DNA from 2 places in the Geobacillus sp. YF-1 genome. Region 1 is predicted to be linked to the other one. Evidence: riboswitches for the same ligand, from Rfam matches in the RefSeq annotation. Region 1 holds a riboswitch; the other holds the start of a gene.
What was found. A riboswitch is a leader RNA that binds a small molecule or an ion and turns the genes downstream of it on or off. The one in region 1 is predicted to bind thiamine pyrophosphate.
Positions count from the first base shown of each region.

Region 1 (11,635 bases):
GGATGTTTACGATCGCTGCGACGATTCCGATTGCGATTTTGATGGGCATTTACATGCGCTTCATCCGTCCGGGACGCGTCGCGGAGGCATCGCTTGGTGGATTTGTGCTGCTCATTGTATCGATTGTAGCGGGGCAATATGTCGCGGAGCATCCGACGCTTTCCGCCATGTTCACGTTAAAAGGGGAAACGATCGCCATTTTAATGATCATTTATGGCTTTGTCGCCTCGGCTTTGCCGGTGTGGCTCTTGTTGGCGCCGCGCGACTATTTGAGCACGTTTTTGAAAATTGGCACGATCATTGGTCTGGCGCTCGGTATTTTGGTCGTGATGCCGGATTTGCAAATGCCGGCGGTGACGAAATTTATCGATGGCACCGGACCGGTGTTTGCCGGTAATCTGTTCCCGTTCTTGTTCATTACGATCGCTTGCGGCGCGGTGTCTGGATTCCACGCGCTCGTGTCGTCCGGCACAACGCCGAAGATGATTGAGCGGGAAAGCCATGCGCGCCCGATCGGCTACGGCGCGATGCTGATGGAGTCGTTCGTGGCGGTGATGGCGATGGTGGCGGCTTGCGTCTTGACGCCGGGAGCCTATTTTGCCATCAACAGCCCGGCGGCTGTGATCGGAACCGATGTGGCGCAGGCGGCAAAAGTGGTATCGTCATGGGGGTTCACCGTCACGCCGGATATGCTTGCGCAGCTGGCGAAAGACGTCGGCGAGCAAACGGTGTTGTCGCGCACGGGCGGGGCGCCGACGTTGGCGATCGGGATGGCGCACATTTTATCAAGCGTCATCGGTGGCAAGACGCTCATGGCGTTCTGGTACCACTTTGCGATTTTGTTCGAAGCGCTGTTCATCTTGACGACCATTGACGCTGGCACGCGCGTCGGCCGTTTCATGATCCAAGACATTATGGGGACGTTCTACAAACCGCTCGGCAAAACGGATTCGCTCGTCTCGAACTTGATCGCCACGACCCTTTGCGTACTGGCGTGGGGCTACTTCTTGTACCAAGGCGTCGTCGACCCACTCGGCGGCATCAACACGCTCTGGCCGCTGTTTGGCATCGCCAACCAAATGTTGGCCGGCATCGCTTTGCTGTTTGCTACGACGGTGCTGTTTAAAATGGGGAAAAAAGCGTATGTCTGGGTGACGCTCGTGCCGACGACGTGGCTGCTTGTCGTCACGCTGACGGCCGGGTATCAAAAACTGTTCCATGAAAATGTCAAAATTGGTTTCTTATCGCATGCGAAACTGTTCCAAGACAGCTTGAGCCAAGGCAAAATTTTAGCGCCGGCAACGAATGAGGCGCAAATGCGGCAAATTATTATGAACGACTACATTGATGCGACATTGTGCGCGATTTTCATGCTCGTTGTCATTGCTATGCTGATTTCCGCGCTCAATATTTGGATCAAGGTGCTGCAAAACAAACACGTGCCGCTCAAAGAAGCGCCGTACGTGCCGCGCGACGGAGAGGGAGCGAAGCACTATGCCTAAATGGCTGAAAAACGCTTTGGCTTATCGCCGCCAGTTTCTAGATTTGCTTGTCGGCGTGCCAAGCTATGAAAAATATGTCGAACATATGAAAACCCATCATCCTGGCGAGCCGATCAAGTCGCGAAAAGAGTTTTTCTGCGAGGCGCAAGAGGCGCGCTACAATGCCAAAGGCGGCAAAGTGTCGCGCTGCTGCTAGCGGCCTCGAAGGAAGAAGAGGCACGTCCTCTTCTTCCTTTTTTCTTCTTGACAACGGTCATGGCGTTTCCATGGACGTGTGGCAGGCTACGAGATCGCTTGGGGAAGGAAGGAGTGAGGGATACGATGCGCGTTCTCGTTGTTGGAGCGGGGGCTGTCGGCGGCTATTTCGGCGGACGGCTGCTGGAAAAAGGGGTGGATGTTGCCTTTCTTGTTCGCGAGAGGAGAAAACGAGAGTTGGAAGAACGGGGGCTTGTCATCCGTAGCGTGCACGGTGACGCCGTGTTGAGGCCCAAACTGATCGTTGCGGGGGAGGCCGATGGACCGTTTGACGTTGTCGTGTTTGCAAGCAAAGCCTATCATTTGACCGGCGCGATCGCTGATGCCAAACCGTATGTCGGAGAGGCGACGATGGTGTTGCCGCTCCTAAATGGCATCGCTCATATGGAGTCGTTATGGGCGGTCTTCGGGCGTGAGAACGTCCTTGGCGGGCTTTGCTTTATTGAAACGACACTGAATGAAAAAGGCGAGATTGTGCAAACAAGCTCCGCGCATGACGTTCGTTTCGGCGAGTGGCCGAGCGGGCGGACGGAGCGAGTGGCTGCGCTTGAAGCCCTGTTTTCTGGCGCTAACGCCCGCTTTCGTTTGAGTGAACAAATCGCCGCTGATATGTGGAACAAATATTTGTTCATTGCCACTATGTCGGGGGTGACTACCTTGTTCCGCGCCCCGATTGGCCCGATCCGCTCCGGAGGAGAGTATGGAACGGTAATCATCGATCGGCTGTTTCAGGAAATTGAGACGATCATCAAGGCGCACGGAGCCCCGTTAACGGACGAGATGGCGAAACGGCAGCGCGCCCAGCTCGAACAAATCGCTCCGACAATGAAATCATCGATGCAGCGTGACATGGAAAAAGGGTTGCCGATCGAAGCCGCCCATCTGCAAGGGTATTTGCTGAAGCTGGCGAGGCAGCACGGCATTGCCGCGCCGATGCTGGAGGCGGTGTATCATAATTTGTTCCTTTATGAAGAAAGCCTGGCTGCTCGGCGGTGAAATGGGAAAACGTCGTCCGCTTGGCGGGAGTCGGTCTGCTCTCGCCAAGCGGCTGTTTTTTTGGAAAAGAGAGTTGTGCACGGCGGAGATGTGTTGTACAGTTAATAGTGAAAACGTGTGCACAAAGGAGGAGCAGCCTTGAAGAAAACGTGGTGGAAAGAGGGCGTCGCCTATCAAATTTATCCGCGCAGTTTTATGGATTCCAACGGCGACGGCATTGGCGATCTTCGCGGCATCATTGAGAAGCTCGATTATCTTGTCGAGCTTGGGGTCGACATTATTTGGATTTGCCCGATTTACCGCTCGCCGAATGCCGATAATGGATATGATATTAGCGATTATCAAGCGATTATGGATGAATTCGGAACGATGGCCGACTTTGATGAGCTGCTCGCCGAAGCCCATCGGCGCGGGTTGAAAATCATTTTGGATTTGGTCATCAACCATACGAGCGATGAGCACCCGTGGTTCATCGAATCGCGCTCATCGCGGAACAGCCCGAAGCGCGATTGGTATATTTGGCGCGACGGCAAAGACGGGCGCGAGCCGAACAATTGGGAGAGCATCTTCGGCGGCTCGGCATGGCAATACGATGAACAAACGGGACAGTATTATTTGCACATTTTCGATGTCAAGCAGCCGGATTTGAATTGGGAAAACGATGAGGTGCGTCGGGCGCTGTATGACATGGTCAATTGGTGGTTGGAGAAAGGGATCGATGGTTTCCGCGTCGATGCCATTTCCCATATTAAGAAAAAACCAGGGCTTCCCGATTTGCCGAATCCGAAAGGGCTGAAATACGTGCCGTCGTTTGCCGGCCATATGAATCAGCCGGGGATTATGGACTATTTGCGAGAGCTTAAGGAGCAAACGTTTGCACGTTACGATGTAATGACCGTCGGGGAGGCGAACGGCGTGACGGTTGAGGAAGCCGAACAATGGGTCGGAGAAGAGCATGGTGTGTTCAATATGATTTTTCAGTTTGAACATTTAGGGTTATGGCAACGCCAAGCTGATGGATCGATCGATGTTCGGCGGTTGAAGCGAACATTGACGAAGTGGCAAAAAGGGCTGGAAAACCGGGGCTGGAATGCGCTCTTTTTGGAAAATCACGATGTGCCCCGCTCCGTGTCGACATGGGGGAATGACCGCGAGTATTGGGCGGAAAGCGCGAAGGCGCTCGGCGCGCTGTACTTTTTCATGCAAGGAACGCCGTTCATTTATCAAGGCCAAGAAATTGGCATGACCAATGTTCAGTTTCCTCATATTCACGATTATCGCGATGTCGCGATTTTGCGGATGTATGAACTGGAGCGGGCCAAGGGGCGCGCGCATGACGAGATCATGCGCACGATTTGGAAAACAGGTCGCGACAATTCACGCACACCGATGCAATGGTCTGCCGAGCCGAACGCTGGATTCACCACGGGCACCCCGTGGATTCAGGTGAACGATAATTATCGGGCGATCAATGTCGAAGCTGAACGGCGCGACCCCCATTCGGTCTGGTCGTTTTACCGGCGAATGATCGAGCTTCGTAAACAACATGAACTGCTTGTTTACGGAACGTATGATTTGCTGCTGGAACATCACCGTTCGATTTATGCATATACAAGGACGCTTGGCAGCGAGCGAGCGCTTGTCATTGTCAACTTGTCGGAGCGGCCGGCTCTGTATCGTTATGACCCGATTCGCCTCCAATCGGACCATTTGGCGCTGAGCAATTATCCGGTTCGGCCGCATAAAAACGCCACTCGTTTTATGATGAAGCCGTATGAAGCGCGGGTTTATCTCTGGAAAGAATGAGAAGGAATTGGTTCGGTCGGCGTCGAATGGATGTCTATAGGGCTGGTGAAAAACGGTTGTTTCTCTTGAACATGGGGGAGCGTGTGAAAGGCGATCCGGATGCGACAGGGCTTTTCTATTTGAGAAACGAGGCTGGTAAGCGGCCTGTTTCCTTAAATCACCGGCCTTCTTAGAAAGGAGAGGAGAAAGATGACGACCATCGACCCGATCCGTTATCCTATCGGAACGTTTCAACCGCCGGCGGCATTTTGCGGCCAAGAGGTAGAAGAGTGGATCAAAGCGATCCGTGAACACCCCGGTGCTTTGCGGGAGGCGGTGAGCGGATTGAATGAAGAGCAGTTGAACACTCCCTACCGCGACGGCGGGTGGACGATCGCCCAAGTCGTCCACCATTTGGCCGACGCGAGCATGAACGCGTTTTTGCGCACGAAATGGGGGCTGACGGAGGAAAACCCGCTGGTAAAACCATTTGCCGAAAGCGAATGGGCTAAAACGGCGGAGGCGCGCTCGCTGGCTATCGAACCTTCGCTCGTATTGCTTGACGGGCTTCACGCTCGGTGGGCAGCGCTGCTGGAAGCGATGACCGAAGCCGATTTTCACCGCACCGTTCGGCCGGAAGGAGCGGCGAAGGAGATGCCGCTTTACGTATTGACGGCGTTGTATGCATGGCATGGGAAGCATCATACGGCGCAAATTTTGGCGTTGCGCCAACGGAAAGGATGGTAAAACGCCGCTGCGGTCGAAGGAACGGAGGCCTCATTTTGGTTCGTTGGATTCAAAGCGTTGCGAGGCGTTTGCGGCCGGCACCTGCAATGGCAAGCAAGGAAACGTAATGGGTTCGGATCAACGGTTTAGCCGTTGTTTAGGATCTGTTTTTCCACAGATCCTTTTTGTTTTTTTCGGGGAAAGGGGATGTCAAGGAATATGTCGCTTGGCAATATCGTTTCGCCAATTGAAAAGTTTGGTCACATCGGTTCTTCTTTTCCTATGTTCCTCCTTGATCAAGCAGGGAAGCTTTTTTCCGCCTTTTTAGAAGGCTGTGATCTCCGAGCGCATACACGTTCCCCGCATCGTTTTTCAAGCGGAAACCCCTTATGGCATCGGCTTCATTTTTCACACGTTCCCCGATGGCGATCAGGGGAAGCGCGGTTTTTCTCCGCCTTTTTCGAAAACAGAAAGGAACCGATCATTTCCCTTACACAAACGCATACAGTATGTTATACTGACAAATATTGAGGGACACGAAAGATAGGAAGGGGAGAGATATGGGTGCGCAACAACAACCGGTGGTGACGGAGCAGAAAGAGAAAATTTGGACGCGCAATTTCCTGTTCATTTGCCTCGCCAACTTTTTTGTTTTCCTCGGATTTCAAATGACGCTGCCGACCATCCCGCTTTTTGTCGAGCATTTAGGTGGCAATGATCAGCTCATTGGCCTCGTTGTTGGGATTTTTACTTTTTCGGCGCTCGTCGTTCGGCCTTTCGCTGGCCATGCGCTGGAGACGCAAGGGCGGCGGTTTGTGTTTTTGCTCGGATTGCTCATTTTTGTCATTTCTGTCGGATCCTACAGTCTGATCTCGAGCATTTTCTTTCTCTTTTTCATGCGGGTGATCCAAGGAATTGGCTGGGGGTTTTCGACAACGGCATCCGGCACGGTAGCGACCGATATCATTCCGGCGAGCCGCCGCGGGGAAGGGATGGGGTATTACGGGCTGTCGGGAAATATCGCCCTCGCCTTTGGCCCGTCGCTTGGACTTGCGTTGGCGGCCTCTATTCCGTTCAACCGCTTATTTCTGATTTGTGCGGCGCTTGGTGTGGCTTCTTTGGCGTTTGCCGCGGCGATTACATATAAAAAAGCGGAGGCCAAGCATGGCCAAAAGGAAAGCAAATGGGATCTTTATGAAAAGACGGCTTTGATTCCGTCCGTGCTGCTTTTCTTTTTAACGGTGACCTTTGGCGGCATCGCTTCCTTTTTGCCTTTGTATACGGCGCAAAAAAACATCGGCGGCTTGCAGCTATATTTTTTGCTTTACGCGCTCGCTTTAATGGTAACGCGGACGTTCGCCGGTCAGTGGTATGACCGGAAAGGGCATCGGGCTGTCTTTCTCCCCGGTACCGGGCTCATTTTGTTGGCGATGCTGTTGCTCGCTTGGCTGCCGGGGGAATGGGCGTTATTGGCTGCGGCGGTGCTGTACGGTTTTGGGTTTGGCATGGTGCAGCCGGGGCTGCAGGCGTGGTCGGTGGAGCGGGCGCCTGTTCATCGGAAAGGGATGGCGAACGCGACGTTTTTCTCGTTTTTTGATTTAGGAGTTGGCATTGGGGCGATGGTGTTCGGCCAGATCAGCCATTGGTTTGGTTATCCGGCCATTTACTTATCAGCGGCTTGTTCCGTGCTCGTTTCGATGTTCGTTTATTTGGCTGTGCTGCGCAAAGAGCAGCCGTTTCCGCCGCGCCAAGGAAACAAGGCGTAGGGAAGGGGCGCCGAGGGGAGCAACGGCTTCTAGGAGGCTGGTGAAAAACGGTTGTTTCTCTTGAGCATGAAAGGCGCTCCTGATGCGACTAGGCTGATCCATTTGAGAAACGGGTTTGATCAGCGGCTTGCCCCCTTAAATCACCAGCCTTCTAGAAGGCCGGTGAAAAATCGCTGTCACACACGAATCGGCGGCATTTTCATTCAGAAAAGAAACTTGATTTTGCAAGGCTTCTCTAATTGAGAAACGGATGGAATCAGTAGTATTTTGCACTAAATCACCAGCCTTCTAGGTGCTGCCTCGTTTCCCCCCAACCCCTGTGCTCAGTCTGTGAGCTGGGCTATGAGGAGGAAGCTCGTTTCGGAGAAGGCCATGGTTATTGTTCGTAATAAAGAAATTCCGCTCTCCATGTCCCGTCTTGATCACCTGACAAGCAGGCACGGTGACAAGAAGAGCGAACAATGCTGCGGAAAATAAAATGACACTGATATCGTTATCGCCGGGAGCGGACTTCGTAAATAGCGAATTTTAAATAATCTCCTTCTTCAGCGGCGAGCAGTTTTGGATGATCGTAGCCGGCGCCGCCCCAATACACTTGGCGGAGCACTTTTTTGGCGTCAAACGCCGCAGCGGCGATCATCTCTTGAAACAGGTGCGGGCGGACGTGGTATGAGCAGCTCGAAGTGACAAAAAAGCCGCCGTCTTTGACGAGTTTGAGCCCGTTTAAATTAATATCCTTATAGCCGCGCAGCGCCTTTGGAACGGCATAGGCCGATTTGGCGAACGCGGGCGGGTCGATGATGACGACATCCCACTGTCGGCCGGCGCGCACGGATTCGCGCAAATAGTCGAAGGCGTTGGCGACGACAAAGTCGATGTTTGTAAAGCCGTTTAAGGCCGCATTGCGTTTCGCCGTCTCGATAGCGTGTTCGGAAATATCGACAGCGGTGGCATGTTTCGCGCCGTACAGGCAGGCGTTCAACATGAACGACCCGGTATGGGTGAAGCAATCGAGCACAGTCGTTTCCGGACCGATCAGCGGGCGGAGCGCGGCGCGGTTTTGCCGCTGATCGAAGAAAAAGCCGGTTTTTTGGCCGTTTTCAATATCGACGATGTATTGAACGCCGTTTTCTTCGATCACGACCTCGGTTTCCGCTTGTTGATACCAAAAGCCTTTTTCTTGTTTGAGCCCTTCAAGCTCGCGAACGGACACATCGTTGCGCAAATAGACGGCTTTGGGGGAAAACACTTCCAGCAAGCCGCGTAAAATCCAGTCTTTGCGCCGCTCCATTCCAAGCGTCAATATTTGCACGACAAGGATTTCTTCGTATTTGTCGACGATCAGCCCCGGCAGAAAATCGGCTTCGCCGTAGATGGCGCGGCAGGAGCGAACGCCGGGGATCATCCGCTCACGATACGCCCACGCTTGGCGAATGCGCTCGACAAAAAAGCGCTCATCCAATTCGTCATCGGGGTTTTGCGTCAGCACACGGACGATGATTTGCGAGGCGGGGTTGATGTATCCTTTCGCCAGCCAATAGCCTTGGTGGTTATAAACGTCAACGAAGTCGCCCGGCGTGATGTCGCCTTCGATGCGGTCGACTTCGCTTTGGAAAATCCATGGATGGCCTTGTTCAAGCCGTTTTTTTCGCTGCCGTTTCAAAATGACGTTTGCCACTCTGTTCACTCCTATCCGGTAGTCAATCGTTGCGCTTTTATCATAGCGAATGGCGGTGGCTGACGCAACGTTGGCCGGAAAAAACGGTTGACAACGGGAACGGCCGTGATATGATAAATGTAAACAAGGAAATAGCATCATTGCGATCCACTAGGGGGGCCTTTAGAAAGGCTGAGATCAAAGTGTACCTTTGAGACCCTTAGCACCTGATCTGGGTAATGCCAGCGTAGGGAAGTGGAGGAGCTGCACGAAGGCGGGCTATGTCCTTTTTGCCTAGCCAAACGGTGAGCCCACGCCGCTTTCTTTACGCCAATTCGTAAAGGAAGCGGCGTTTTTATTTCGATGAAAAAGGGGGAGAAACCATGTCTTTTGCCAAGCGAGTGCGCGCAGCGGCCGACCCGATCTGGCAGGCGAGCTTTCGCCATCCGTTCGTTCAGGAGCTCGGCCAAGGAACGCTTGAGCGTGAAAAATTCCGTTATTATGTGATGCAAGATGCGTATTACTTGCGCCATTTTGCCCGTGTGCAGGCGCTCGGAGCCGCCAAGGCGCCGGATCTGGCCGCGACCGCCCGGCTCGCCCATCACGCGCAGAGCACCTGCGAGGCGGAGTTGTCGCTGCATGAAACGTTCGCTGAGCTGCTTAACATTACGGAAGCGGAGCGGGCAGCATTCGTTCCCGCGCCGACGGCGTACGCGTATACTTCCCATATGTACCGGGCGGCGTACGAAGGGCACTTAGGCGATGTCATCGCCGCCATTTTGCCTTGCTATTGGCTGTACTATGAAATCGGTGAACGCTTAAAAACGTGCCAGCCGAACGATCCGATTTACGAAAAATGGATTGGCACATACAGTTCCGACTGGTTCCGTTCGCTTGTCGAAGAACAGATCGCGCGCTTGGATGCCATCGCTGAGGCGGTCACCGAGGAGGAGCGCTCCCGGATGGAGCGGCATTTCTTAATCAGCAGCGAATATGAGTATGAATTTTGGGACATGGCGTACCGGCTCGAACGCTGGCCGTCTGCGCGGCTGACGGCAAGCCGTTGACGTGGGCAAAACGAACAAAGGAGGGACATTGAGATGGAACGGAAGGCAAAAGGGTTGAAGCTGGCCGACATTTTAACAACGATTGTGATTGCGATTGTGTTCGGGGTGATTTACAAAGTATGGGGGCCGCTGTACGATATGGTGAAAGTGTTTGGCTTCCATGCCGATCAATTGATGTATGGGATGTGGTTTATCGCCTCATCGCTCGCCTATTTGCTCATCCGCAAGCCCGGGGTGGCGCTGCTTGCCGAAACGGCGGCTTCGTCCGGCGAGCTGATCATGGGGTCGCAATGGGGACTTGAAGTGCTCATTTATGGAGTCATTCAAGGGTTGTTTGCCGAGCTTGTGTTTGCGGCGTTCCGCTATCGGCGGTTTGACGTGTTCGTCGTCTCGCTAAGCGCGGTCGGCGCGACGGTCGGTTCGCTCATCATGGACTTTTACAAAGGCTACATTGACGCGCTCGCCCCATGGAACATGGCGCTCTTTTTGCTGGCGCGCTTTATCGGTGCCATCGTGATTGCCGGCGCGTTCGCTGTCTCGTTGGCCAAGGCGCTTGAGAAAACCGGGGTCACGCAAATGTGGCGGCCGGCTTCCCAAGACGACTATGACGCATTGAATCGATAAGGCGGCGAAGAAAGATGAAAGAAGCGGTATCGATCGAGCGGCTGCGCCTGAAATTTCCCGGGCGCGCCGGGCTATTGTTTTGCGATTTGTCGCTTTCGATCGCTCAAGGGGAAAAAGTGCTCCTCCTTGGCCCGTCGGGATGCGGCAAATCCACGCTATTGCAAGTGATGGCCGGCCTTATTCCCAATTCGATTGACGTGCCGATGAAAGCCGAGCGTCTCGAGCGGCCGGAACGCTGGGGGTACGTGTTTCAAGACCCGGATGCTCAGTTTTGTATGCCGTATGCGGATGAGGAGATCGCGTTTGCCTTGGAAAATCGAAACGTGCCGCGCGAGCAGATGCCGGAGCGCATTCGCGCGCTGTTGGATCAAGTCGGCTTGGCCATTGCGCCGCACACCGACATTCATACGCTTTCGGGAGGAATGAAACAGCGTCTTGCTTTGGCGTCTGTATTGGCGCTGGAGCCGGATGTGCTGTTTTTGGACGAACCGACGGCTTTGCTTGACGAGGAAGGAACGAAAGCGGTGTGGCAAACGGTCAAACAAGTCGGTCGGGAGAAGACGGTCATCATCGTCGAACATAAAATTGACCATGTGCTCGATTTTATTGACCGTATCATTTTGCTGGGGCGCGATGGTCAAATTATCGCCGATGGTGAGGCGAAAACGGTGTTTTCCCGCTATAAGCACGCCATTGGCGCCCACGGCATTTGGTATCCAGGCATCTGGGACGACTACGGATGGCCGGAGCGGCGCGCGGTCAGCGAAGAGGGCGAGGAGCTGCTTCGCCTTTCTCAGTTTCGCGGCTTTAGGGGGAAAGAGGCGAAGATTGAGGTTTCCGAGGCGGCGGTGAGAGCCGGCGAGTGGATCGCTGTCACGGGAAAAAACGGCGCCGGCAAAAGCACGTTGCTGCATGCTTTGATGCAACTCATTCGCACCGAAGGACGCTATCAGCTGTTTGGAGACGACATCAGCGAGCGGCAGCCGCTGCATCGCGATATCGCGTTTGTGTTTCAAAATCCCGAATGGCAGTTTGTCACCCATTCTGTCCGCGATGAACTCGCTTATTCCCTTAAGCTCCAAGGGCGCCCGGCGGCGGAAATCGAAGCGTTGGTTCACCGCTTTTTGGTCGAGTTTGACCTGATCGAGCAACAGGATAGGCACCCGTACCAATTATCGGTCGGGCAAAAGCGGCGGCTGAGCGTAGCGGCTTCCGTCATCGCCGGCCAGCGCCTTCTTTTGCTTGACGAGCCGACCT
Region 1 is NZ_CP199850.1:607,573-619,207, forward strand. It holds gene ACTVIM_RS03070 (carbon starvation CstA family protein) at 1-1,502, shown strand, start outside; gene ACTVIM_RS03075 (YbdD/YjiX family protein) at 1,495-1,698, shown strand; gene ACTVIM_RS03080 (ketopantoate reductase family protein) at 1,824-2,753, shown strand; gene ACTVIM_RS03085 (glycoside hydrolase family 13 protein) at 2,892-4,559, shown strand; gene ACTVIM_RS03090 (YfiT family bacillithiol transferase) at 4,749-5,285, shown strand; gene ACTVIM_RS03095 (MFS transporter) at 5,825-7,030, shown strand; gene ACTVIM_RS03100 (class I SAM-dependent rRNA methyltransferase) at 7,524-8,708, opposite strand; TPP riboswitch at 8,851-8,958, shown strand; gene tenA (thiaminase II) at 9,071-9,754, shown strand; gene ACTVIM_RS03110 (ECF transporter S component) at 9,788-10,378, shown strand; gene ACTVIM_RS03115 (ABC transporter ATP-binding protein) at 10,393-11,635, shown strand, end outside.

Region 2 (11,635 bases), 190 kb from region 1:
CAAACGGTCCCCGTGTTGGCGCGCACGAAGGGGATCAAGCTGGTCAGCGGCGTTGTCGTGGAGATTACGGAAGCGAAACGGAATGAGGACGAGCGCCAGCTGGCTGAACACGTGTATGAAGCCATCGAGCAGGCGATGCTCGTGACGGATGGACAGTTTACCGTCCGGCTTGTCAACCCGGCGTTCACCAAAATGACCGGCCATGGGGTGGAAATTATCGGCCAGCCGTTGCATATGCTGTATGCCGGCTATTATGATGCGTGGTTTTATGAGGTGGTCAAGGCCGAGAATGAAGAAAGGGGGGAGTGGAGAGGGAGGGTGTGTTGGCGGCGAAAGCAAGGATCGCCATGCGTGAGGCAAACGATGGTAAAAGCCGTTCGCGATCGCGCGGGGGAGATTGTTTTTTATTTGTTCCTCTTTTCTGGTTCGTCTTTAGAAGAGCCGGATATCATAGCGGTGAAAGATGATTTAAAGCTGGCCCGCGAAGTGCAAAAACGGGTATTGAGCAAGCCGTTATCCGCTGAGGGGATTTCCATTGCTGGAACGTACATACCGTCGCGGGAGGTGGGTGGGGATATGTACGCTTGGTATCCGATCGATCAACGGCGTTATGGCATTTTTTTAATGGATGTGATGGGGCATGGGGCGGCGGCTTCGCTCATTTGCATGTCCGTTCGTTCGCTTCTGAACGGGGTTATCCGCAAGGGAATCGTTCCGAACGAAGTGTTCCAAGAGCTCAACCGCCATATGCGCCAACTGTATCACGAAAACGGGCGGACGACGTATTATTTTACGGCGATGTATGTGCTGGTCGATGTGAAGGAGCGAATGATCGAATATGCCTCGGCCGGTCATCCACCTGGATTTTTGTTTCAGCCGGATGGAACGGTGGCGGAGTTGGACCGCGGCTGTGCGCCGATCGGTTTGCTCCCGCGGCTTTTTGTCGAGAGCGGGCGGCTGCGTTATGAACCGGGGGCGACGCTCATTTTGTATTCGGACGGAGCCATCGAAGGGGAGGAGGTGGGTTCAGTGCGTCAAAAAATTGAGACGTTTCGCGATGCGATCGCGCCGTATGTTTCGCTCGATGAACGAGCGCTGTTATCGCGCTTGCGCCGTTATTTCGTCCAAAAAGGGCCGCTCCCGGACGATTTTTCAGCAGTGGCTGCGAAATTATGGTAGTGAAACAGCGCCGGCGATCAAGGAGCGGTGATTCCGTACAAAATAGTGCGATTCGATCTGTTTCTCAGTGAGAAAAGCCTGACGAAATCGACTTTTTTTTCGCGCGATGCCGCCGATTTGCTGGTGGCAGCCGTCACCGACCTTATCGTCCTTGCGTGGTTACGTCCTCGTGCTAGAGAACGTTTAGCGGTCATGAATGGTGAAAAAGATGTTTTTCATTTGGAAAAATGTCTGCTGAAATAAAGACAATTCCGCCGTTCGTCAAGAATAGAATGATATCAGCGGAGCAAAAGGAGGAATGACAGATAGAAATGAACCGTCCAGCTGGATTTTGGAAGCGGCTGTTGGCTAACTTGTTGGACGCCATTGTGATCGGCATTCCGATTTCGGTCATCGGCTATTTGATTACGGGCAGTATGGAAACGAACTGGTTTACCTCGGTCGCCAACATTCTTTACGCTCTAGTAGTTCCAGCGGTCTGGTATGGCTATACGGTCGGCAAACGGATGATCGGCATCCGAATTGCCAAAGTAAACGGCGGCAAAGTCGGCCTTGGTACGATGTTTTTGCGTTCGTTTGTCGACAGACTTGTGTATTTTGTTACTTTTGGAATGGGACTTCTTATTAGTGCGATGATGGTAGCTGCAAGAGAAGACAAACGATCGATTCACGATTTTATCGCCGGCACGTATGTGACAACAGAAAAGCCGACGGCGTAAACAAGGAAACGAGCGGGCTTCCAAATGGGGGCCTGTTTGTTTTTGCTCGCAGAGTTGCGATGCGGGATGAGGACATCAGCGCTGACTCTCAAGAAGCGAAGCCTTGATAAAACGTGTCTTTGCCTCTCAGTCAGCTCTCGCGTTCTTCGAAAGCTGGCGATTTCATCGCGGGTACGGTTTTACCATATTGATCCTGTTTTTCACTCATTCTCCCATTGATGAAAGGAATCAGCGGTTTTTCACCAGCTTTCTAGGGGGATAGTGATGAAAGCGTGCACACCGCTTCCTAGCATCGTTTCTCAAATAGAAAAGCCTTGCAACACCGCGCACTTTTATTCATCGACCAAAGGAAACCACTGTTTTTCACCAGCCTTCTAGGAGGCCGGTGATTTTGTGCAAAATACCGCCGAGTTCCACCCGTTTCTCAATGAGAGAAACCTCGCAGAATCAGCTTTCTTTATCTGAATGAAAATGCCTCTAATTGGTGTGTGACAGCGGTTTTTCACCGACCTTTTGGCAACGGTGTTCATCCAATTCATATTTCGTGTGTGTTCGACGGAAATCGGGAGGATTTTTTATTCCAATGTCGAATAAATTGGCTTAGCCATCAATACATATTCACGCGCTTGAGAAAAATTTCAAAAAGACAAAAACGTGGTTGTTGGGGGGGCAGAGAGGCTTGAGGCATAAAAATGTTGTTCGGATGATCATTTTTCATTAGTATAATTCTTATATCGGTAAAATTTACATGAACGCACGGCAGCGAATCGATCTCATGCAGTGATCACCATGAAACGACTGACGTGACAAAAGAAGGAGGAGAAAGGGTTTGTCGCTAACGAGCTATATCATCCGCACGATGTTTGTTGTCATTCCGGGCACGGCAGCGATTGGCGCGGGGGTCTGCCTAGCGAATGACATTCATGGTGCAGCGCTTGGCTGGACGTTGATGGCCACCGTGCTGTTTGGTGCGCTGATCGGTCTGATCTCCGCGTCGCTCAACTACCGGCGGTTTGTTGCGCCGATCGCCGTTATTAACCGCCACTTAGAGAAGATGACGGAGGGGGATTTGACGGCGCGCGTGCCATTGGACCGGGTGCGCCAGCTGCGGCCGATCGCGGCATCGTTAAATCATATGGCGGACGCATGGCAAGAAGTTATGAAAAGCATCCAGCATCATGCCGAGGAAGTCGCGCAATATTCGCAACAGCTTGCCGCTGTCGCCGAACAGACAACAAAAGCTACCGAACAAATCGCGACCACCATGGAAACGATGGCGTCTCATGCCGAAGAGCAGACTAGCGCTGTTCGCGGCACGGCGGCGGCAGTCAATACCATTTCCCGAACGCTCGGCGATGTGGATCGTCGGACAAAAGATGTCACTCATCGGGCCCAGGAAACCGCGGCAAAGGCCGAGTCTGGGGAGCAATCGGTGGAGAAAATGTCGGAGCAAATGCAGTTTATCTACGGTCATGTCCAATCGCTAGGCCAGATCGTCAAAGCGCTTGGCGAACGATCGAACGAGATCGGACAAATTACCGAGGCCATTACGGGCATCGCCTCACAGACGAATTTGTTGGCGCTCAACGCGGCGATCGAGGCGGCGCGCGCTGGTGAGCAAGGGAAAGGATTTGCCGTCGTCGCCGGCGAGGTGAGAAAACTGGCTGAACAATCGGCTCGTTCTGCGCAGCAAATTTCTGAGCTGATCGGCTACATCCAAGAAGAGACGAAGCGGGCCATCGCTTCCACCGAACGGGTCGTCTCGGAAGTGGCGCATGGACTGAATGCTGCCCATGCTTGTGGGGAATCGTTTGCCCATATCCGTGAGGCGGTGGGGCAGGTGAGCGAACAAATCGGACAAGTTTCGCTGGCGCTTGAACAGATGACGGATCATGTCCGTCATGTGGATGAAGCGTTGCAACAGATGACCGATATTGTAGAACAATCGTCTGCCAGCACCGCTAACGTATCGGCGGCAACGCAAGAGCAGATGGCTTCCGTCGAAGAAATCGCTTCTTCGTCGGCATCGTTGGGCCGAATGGCGGACGAGATGCGGACGATGCTGAAGCATTTTTCGGTGTGATTTAAAAAAAACATGGATACGAAAGGGGGGGCTAAATCTCGCCCCAGTCGGCAGTGAAAAAAAGATTGCCTGCCGGCTGACGATGCGATACAATGAGAAAAAATGAGCTGTGATCGCGTCATACGCGTAATCTGCTAGGGGAGTCCGAGAGCCGGGCTGAGAAAAGAACGCGATGAAGTTCTTTGACCCTTTGAACCTGATCTGGGTCATGCCAGCGTAGGGAAGCAGGCAGCGGGAACAGATGGACGTGTCATGTTCGTTTGCCCTTTTGCCTTCGATCAGGTTCCGTTGTCGGAACCTGTTTTTGTTTTGTCTCGTCCTCTCTCTTTCCCTTTTGGATGGTTGCCTTCTTCCAAGCGTGATGGCATGGATCCAGTCGATGAAATCAAAAGAAAGGGGATCCATGCATGGAAAACATCCGCACATTAATGTCATTCCCATCTAGCCGCAAAGTGTATATCGAGGGATCGCGTCCGGACGTGCGCGTGCCGATGCGAGAAATTATGCTGTCGCCGACGAAGACAGCCCACGGCGAAGTGGAAAACGAGCCCGTGCGTGTGTACGACACAACAGGGCCGTATACAGACCCTCATTTTGAGCCAGATATCGAAAAAGGATTGCCACCTCTCCGGCATCGCTGGATCGTTGAGCGCGCCGATGTCGAAGAAGTGGAGCCGCGGGCGGTCGCTCCTCGTTCGCTGGCGCTTCCCTTTGCCCGCCGACCTTTGCGCGCGAAGCTAGGAAAAGCGGTGACGCAAATGCATTACGCCAAACAGGGGATCATCACGCCAGAAATGGAGTTTGTCGCGATTCGCGAACGAATCGATCCGGAAATTGTCCGCCAGGAAGTGGCGGCGGGGCGGGCGATCATCCCCGCCAACATCAATCATCCGGAGAGCGAACCGATGATCATCGGCCGCCGCTTCCATGTAAAAATTAACGCCAATATCGGCAACTCGGCTGTTTCGTCATCGATTGACGATGAAGTGGAAAAACTGCTGTGGGCGGTGCGTTGGGGCGCCGATACGGTGATGGATTTATCGACGGGCAAGCACATTCATGAAACGCGCGAGTACATTCTCCGCAACTCGCCGGTCCCGGTAGGAACGGTGCCGATTTATCAGGCGCTCGAAAAGGTCGGGGGAGCGCCCGAGAAGCTGACATGGGACGTGTACCGCGAAACGCTGATCGAGCAAGCCGAGCAAGGGGTCGATTACATGACCATTCATGCTGGGGTGCGGCTTCACTACATTCCGCTCACCGCTAGCCGCGTGACCGGCATCGTCTCGCGCGGCGGCTCGATCATTGCGCAATGGTGCTTGGCACATCATCAAGAAAACTTTTTGTATACGCATTTTGAAGACATTTGCCAAATTTTGCGACAGTATGATGTGGCCATTTCGCTCGGAGACGGGCTGCGGCCGGGTTCCATCGCTGATGCGAACGATGACGCGCAGTTTGCCGAACTCAAGACGCTCGGGGAGTTGACGGCCATCGCCTGGAAGCATGACGTGCAAGTGATGATCGAAGGGCCGGGACACATTCCGATGCATAAAATTCGCGAAAATGTCGAGCGGGAGCAGGAAATTTGCCATGGGGCGCCGTTTTATACGTTAGGGCCGCTTGTCACCGACATCGCGCCCGGATATGACCATATTACGTCAGCCATTGGCGCCGCCATCATTGGGGCTTATGGAACGGCGATGCTTTGCTACGTCACGCCGAAAGAGCACTTAGGGCTGCCCAACAAAGAGGATGTGCGTGCCGGGGTGGTCGCTTATAAAATCGCCGCCCATGCCGCTGATCTGGCGAAAGGACATCCGGCCGCCCAGCAGCGCGACGATGCGCTCTCAAAGGCGCGCTTTGAGTTTCGGTGGAACGACCAATTCCATTTATCGCTTGACCCGGAGCGCGCCCGTGAATACCATGACGAAACTTTACCGGCTGCCGCGGCGAAAACCGCCCACTTTTGTTCGATGTGTGGGCCGAAATTTTGCTCGATGAGCATTTCTCATGAGCTGCAGCGGAAAATGAAAGAAGACGGCATGCAAGCGAAAGCGAAGGAATTTGTTCAGAAGGGCGCTTCTCTGTATCAATGACAAGTCCATTCAGGACGGACGAACGTATGAAAGCGCGGAAGCCCGCCAGTTAGGCAAGAGTATATGATTATGCAGAAAATATAGAATAAAAATATATTTACAAATTATTTTTTATCCGTTATGATAATGGCATAAGGGGTAAATTTCTAGTCATAACATAATTTGTGAAGGAAAAACTGCGCAGTCTATTGCAGCGCCTTCGCCGGCGTTTCGCTTCCATAGACAGCGGCCAGTTGCGTCATCGAACGATAGATGGTGCCGGCCGCTTCTTTTTATGGGCCAACGGCGAAATGCAAGACTTTTCGAAACGCCTCCGAATTTGTATGGCCGAGCACGTTGTTTTGGAAGCGTTTTCTGAAAAAGTGCAGGATTGACGCCGATGTTCATCCCCGGTGGTGGAGGGCAAAACGTTGCTCATGCAACATTTCTGTGAAAATGCCGGACTGACGCCGATGTTCATCCCCGAATGGAGGGTAAAACGTTGCTCATGCAACATTTTTGTGAAAATGCCGGATCGGCGCGGGATGTTCAACCCTGGGTGGGGCGCGCTGCCTATGGAACAGCCGAACTGGCGTGAGATTTTCATCCCCGGGTGGGGCAGATCGCGTTGCCTATGAAACGTTTCTTTGAGAATTGGGAGATGTCAGTGCGGGCGGGATCAGGAATGGGCATGTGAGCAGCTAGCGGGCGCATACACTGAAACGAAGGGGCATGAGGAGGGAGGGGATTGACTTTGTTTTCCGATCTTGTGGAGACGATGCCGCCTTATTTGTTTTCCCGTTTTCAACGGAAAAAAGAGGAGCTGGTGAAGCAAGGGGTCGATGTCATTGATTTAGGGATCGGCGCTCCCGATTTGCCGCCGCCGTCCTTTGTCATCGAGGTGTTGAAAAAAGAGCTCGAGGCGCCGGAACATTATACGTATTCGCCGTATGGCGGCTGCAAGGAATATCGGGAGGCGGTCGCCCGGTTTTATGAACGGGAATACGGGGTCGTGCTCGATCCGGAAACGGAAGTGCTCGCTTTGATCGGCTCGAAGGAAGGGATCGTTCATCTGTTGCAAGCGGTTCTGAAGCCGGGAGAGCTTGTGCTTGTGCCGGATCCCGGTTATCCCGTTTATCGAACGGCGGTTCATTTTGCCCGCGGGCGGAGCCGGGCGCTGCCCTTGGATGCTCAAAACGGTTACGCGCCTCAGTTTGCTGCGCTTTCTCCCGACGTGTATGATGAGGCGAAGCTGATGCTCCTCAACTATCCAAGCAATCCGACCGCGGCCGTGGCCGAGATCGGCGTGTTTTCCGAGGCCGTTTCCCTCGCGCGCCGGCATCGGCTGTTCATTGCCCATGACGCCGCGTATTCATTGGTGACGTTCGCCGGGTTTCAGTCACCGAGCATTTTGCAGGTGGACGGGGCGAAAGAGGTAGCGGTCGAATTTGGCTCATTGTCGAAAAGCTATAACATGGCGGGCTGCCGCATCGGGTATGTGGTGGGAAACCGCCACCTAATTCGAGCGCTTTCGGTCATCAAAAGCAACATCGACACATGTCAATTCATTCCCATTCAAAAAGCGGCCGCTGCTGCGCTGACGAACGGGCAGGCTTTTGCGAAAGCGAACAGTTTGGTTTATGAAGCGCGCATGAACAGGATGGTGGAAGGGCTTCGCGAACTCGGCTTGAACGTGCAGCGTCCGAAGGCGACTTTTTTCCTATGGGTTCCCGTTCCCACAGGGTACTCATCCGAATCATTTGCCACCCAACTGCTCGATGATGCGGGGATTATCGTCACACCGGGAACGGCGTTTGGCCCGGCCGGAGAAGGGTACGTCCGCGTTTCGCTCTCGGCGCCGATTGAGCGGCTCGAGCAAGCATTGGAGCGGTGGAAACGAGTGAATGGGGGGACGCTGGCGCCATGAAACGAACGATTCGAAACGTGACGGTGGCCAAGGTCATCGTGGAATGTCTAAAACAGGAACAGATCCGCCATGTGTTTGGCGTGCCCGGGGAAAGCTACTTGCCGTTGCTTGACGCCATTTATGAAGAGCCGTCGATTGAGTTCATTTCCGCCCGCCATGAGGGAGGAGCGTCGTTTATGGCGGAAGGGTATGCGAAAGCGGCGCGGACATGCGGCGTCGTCTTAGCAACAAGGGCGGTCGGCGCGGCCAATTTGGCGATCGGCGTCCATACGGCTAGGCAAGATTCCACGCCGATGGTCGTATTTTTAGGGCAAGTGGACAGCCGCTTTCTTGGTCGGGAAGGTTTTCAAGAGGTTGATTTGGAGGCGTTTTTTCGCCCGCTCGCGAAATGGACGGTCGAAATTCGCGACGCCGAACGAGTGCCGGAGCTGGTGCAGCGCGCGTTTCGCACCGCGAAGACGGGCAGACCCGGTCCGGTTGTCGTTTCGCTGCCGGAGGATGTGCTTTGGCAAACCGTCCCGGAAGCTGTGATGGCTTCCACCCAAGTGCCGAAGCCGGCTCCGCGCCACGAGGACGTTCGGGAAGTCGAAGCTTGGCTGACGCGCGCCAAGCGGCCGCTCGTCATCGCCGGCGGAGGTGTCAAGTGGGCGGGCGCGGAGCCGCTGCTGCGGTTATGGGCTGAAACGTATTCGTTGCCGGTGATGGCAGCGTTCCGTCGCCATGACGTATTTCCCCATGATCACCCGTGCTACGTCGGGCATCTCGGCTTGGGAGCGCCAGAAGCGGTGAGGGAGACAGCGGAGCAGGCCGATGTAGTGATTGCGCTCGGAACACGGTTATCGGAAGTGACTACGCAAGACTACCGTGTACCGTCTGCTGATCAGACGCTCATTCATATTGACTTGGACAGCGATGGGTTTGGAAAAGTGCGCGCGCCGGACGTGGCCATTTGGGCCGACTGTCGGGAAGCGCTATCCCGCCTGCTGACGATTGCGGTGCGGCCGAGCTGGCAAGAATGGGTGGCAAAACGGCGGGAGCAGTATGAACAAACGGCAACGCTGCCAGAAAAACCGCGCAATGTGTATGAAGCGGCCATGGCGAGTTTCGCGCGCCATTTGCCGAACAACGCTGTTTTCACAAACGACGCAGGGAATTTTGCCGGCTGGCTTCACACGTTTTTCCCGTTTAGCGAAGGCCATACGTATATCGGGCCGACGTCCGGAGCCATGGGATACGGCATGCCGGCGGCCATAGGCGCCAAACTGGCATTGCCCGACCGAACGGTTGTGTCGCTGTCGGGAGACGGCGGATTTATGATGACGATGCAAGAGTTGGAAACAGCTGTCCGGTATGACATTCCGATCATCTCCGTCGTATTTAACAACCGCATGTACGGGACGATTCGCATGCATCAAGAACTGCGGTTTCCGGGTCGGGTCATCGGCACGGAGTTGGGGAGCGTTCCGTTTGCCCGCTTGGCGGAATGTTTGAATGGGCTTGGCTTCCAAGTGCAGACGGAACAGCAGTTCACAGAGGCGCTGTGCGCGGCGCTGGCGGCCAAACGCCCGACGGTCATTGAAGTGCTGGCTGATCCCGATTGTCTTTCGGTCTCGACGACGATGCAGGAGCTGCGGGCGCGGCAATCGCTGTGACCGCGGACGGCAGTCGTTTCGTTGGGAACGGTGATTGTTCCAAAAAATATTCACCGTTGCCAATGTTGATGTGCCGGTTGGATGGTTCGAAAAAGGAGGCGGCCGCAAAGGTGCTCCCGGCCACGGAGCCGGGAAATGCCGCGATCCGGCTCCATCATTCCATTGCGCGAAAATGGGGGGAGTAGGCGATGAACATTCAAAACTATATCAATGGAAAATGGAAAGAACCGAGCACTGGGCGGTGGGCGCCGGTGATCAATCCAGCGACAGGGGAAACCATCGCCAAGGCGCCGATGTCAGGGGTCCAAGATATCGATGAGGCGGTTCAGGCAGCCAAGGAAGCGCAAAAACGATGGGCGCTCGTGCCGGCGCCGAAACGCGCGGAAATTTTGTATCGAGTCGGGACGCTGCTTCAAGAGCGGAAAGAGGCGCTGGCTCGGCTGTTGACGATGGAAATGGGCAAAGTGATTGAGGAAGCGCGCGGCGAAGTGCAAGAAGGCATCGATATGGCGTTTTACATGGCGGGGGAAGGGCGGCGGTTGTTCGGCGACACGACGCCATCGGAGTTGAAAGATAAATTCGCCATGAGCGTTCGGGTGCCAGTCGGGGTAGTCGGTATCATCACGCCGTGGAATTTCCCAATCGCGATCGCTACTTGGAAGTCGTTCCCTGCCCTTGTGGCCGGCAATGCGGTCGTGTGGAAGCCGGCGCTGGAAACGCCAATTATGGCGCAGGAGTTGGCGCGCATTTTTGCAGAAGCGGGTTTGCCGCCGGGAGTGTTTCATGTCGTCCATGGCGACGGGCCGACAGCTGGCAATGCGCTCGTCGAACATCCGGATGTCAAGGTCATCTCGTTTACCGGGTCGAATGAAGTCGGGCGGATGATTGCGGAAACATGCGGACGGCTGTTGAAAAAAGTTTCGCTTGAAATGGGCGGGAAAAACGCGGTGATCGTCATGGATGACGCCGACTTGTCGCTAGCGGTCGACGGCATTATTTGGAGCGCCTTTGGCACCTCGAGGCAGCGGTGCACCGCGTGCAGCCGGGTCATTGTCCATGAGCGGGTGAAACAGGAGCTTGAGCGGCGTCTGCTTGAAGCCGTGAAAACATTGAAAATCGGCAACGGGCTCGATGAAACGGTCAAGGTAGGGCCGGTCATCCATGAAGAAGCGCTGCAAAAAATCGACCGCTACGTGCGCATTGGCGTAGAAGAAGGGGCGAAGCTGCTTGTGGGCGGCTATATATTGCGTGAAGGCGACTATGCGCGCGGCTTCTACTACGCACCGACGATTTTCACCGATGTCACGCCGAAGATGCGCATCGCCCGCGAAGAAATTTTCGGCCCGGTCGTGTCGATCCTTTCCGTCCGCAGTTTGGACGAAGCGATCGAGGTCAACAACAGCGTCGATTATGGGCTGTCAAGCGCGATTTTCACGCGCGATGTCAATAACGTGTTTCGGGCCATGCGCGATTTGGACACCGGCATTGTGTACGTCAACGCCGGCACCACGGGTGCGGAGATTCATTTGCCGTTTGGCGGTACGAAAGGGACGGGCAACGGTCATCGCGACTCCGGCGTCGCCGCGCTTGACGTGTTCACCGAGTGGCGGAGCATTTATGTCGATTTCAGCGGCAGACTGCAGCGGGCGCAAATTGATACGGCTGACTGAACCGGGCTGCCCTCGGCGCGGAACGGAAAAACGGCGGCCGACGGGGAGGACGGGTAGCCAAAGGAAGGGCATCTGCGGCAAAAGGGAAGAGCGTCTAGAAGGCCGGTGAAAACCGCTGATTCCTTTCATTAATGGGGGAATGAGCAAAAACAGGACCCGATGTAACAAGGTTTTTCGAGATGAGAAATAACATTGTAAAGCCGTATCCGCGAGTAAATCACCAGCCTCCTAGAAGGTCGGTGAAAAACCGATGTCACACACCAATCGGAGGCATTTTCATTCCAAAAAGAAAGCTGATTCTGCGAGGTTTCTCTCATTGAGAAATGG
Region 2 is NZ_CP199850.1:421,695-433,329, forward strand. It holds gene ACTVIM_RS02080 (SpoIIE family protein phosphatase) at 1-1,179, shown strand, start outside; gene ACTVIM_RS02085 (hypothetical protein) at 1,207-1,422, shown strand; gene ACTVIM_RS02090 (RDD family protein) at 1,491-1,898, shown strand; gene ACTVIM_RS02095 (methyl-accepting chemotaxis protein) at 2,728-3,981, shown strand; TPP riboswitch at 4,108-4,221, shown strand; gene thiC (phosphomethylpyrimidine synthase ThiC) at 4,389-6,080, shown strand; gene ACTVIM_RS02105 (aminotransferase class I/II-fold pyridoxal phosphate-dependent enzyme) at 6,808-7,986, shown strand; gene ACTVIM_RS02110 (thiamine pyrophosphate-binding protein) at 7,983-9,638, shown strand; gene ACTVIM_RS02115 (aldehyde dehydrogenase family protein) at 9,827-11,308, shown strand.
Region 2: linked by a shared signal. The riboswitch ahead of thiC (phosphomethylpyrimidine synthase ThiC) and the one ahead of tenA (thiaminase II) in region 1 are both predicted to bind thiamine pyrophosphate.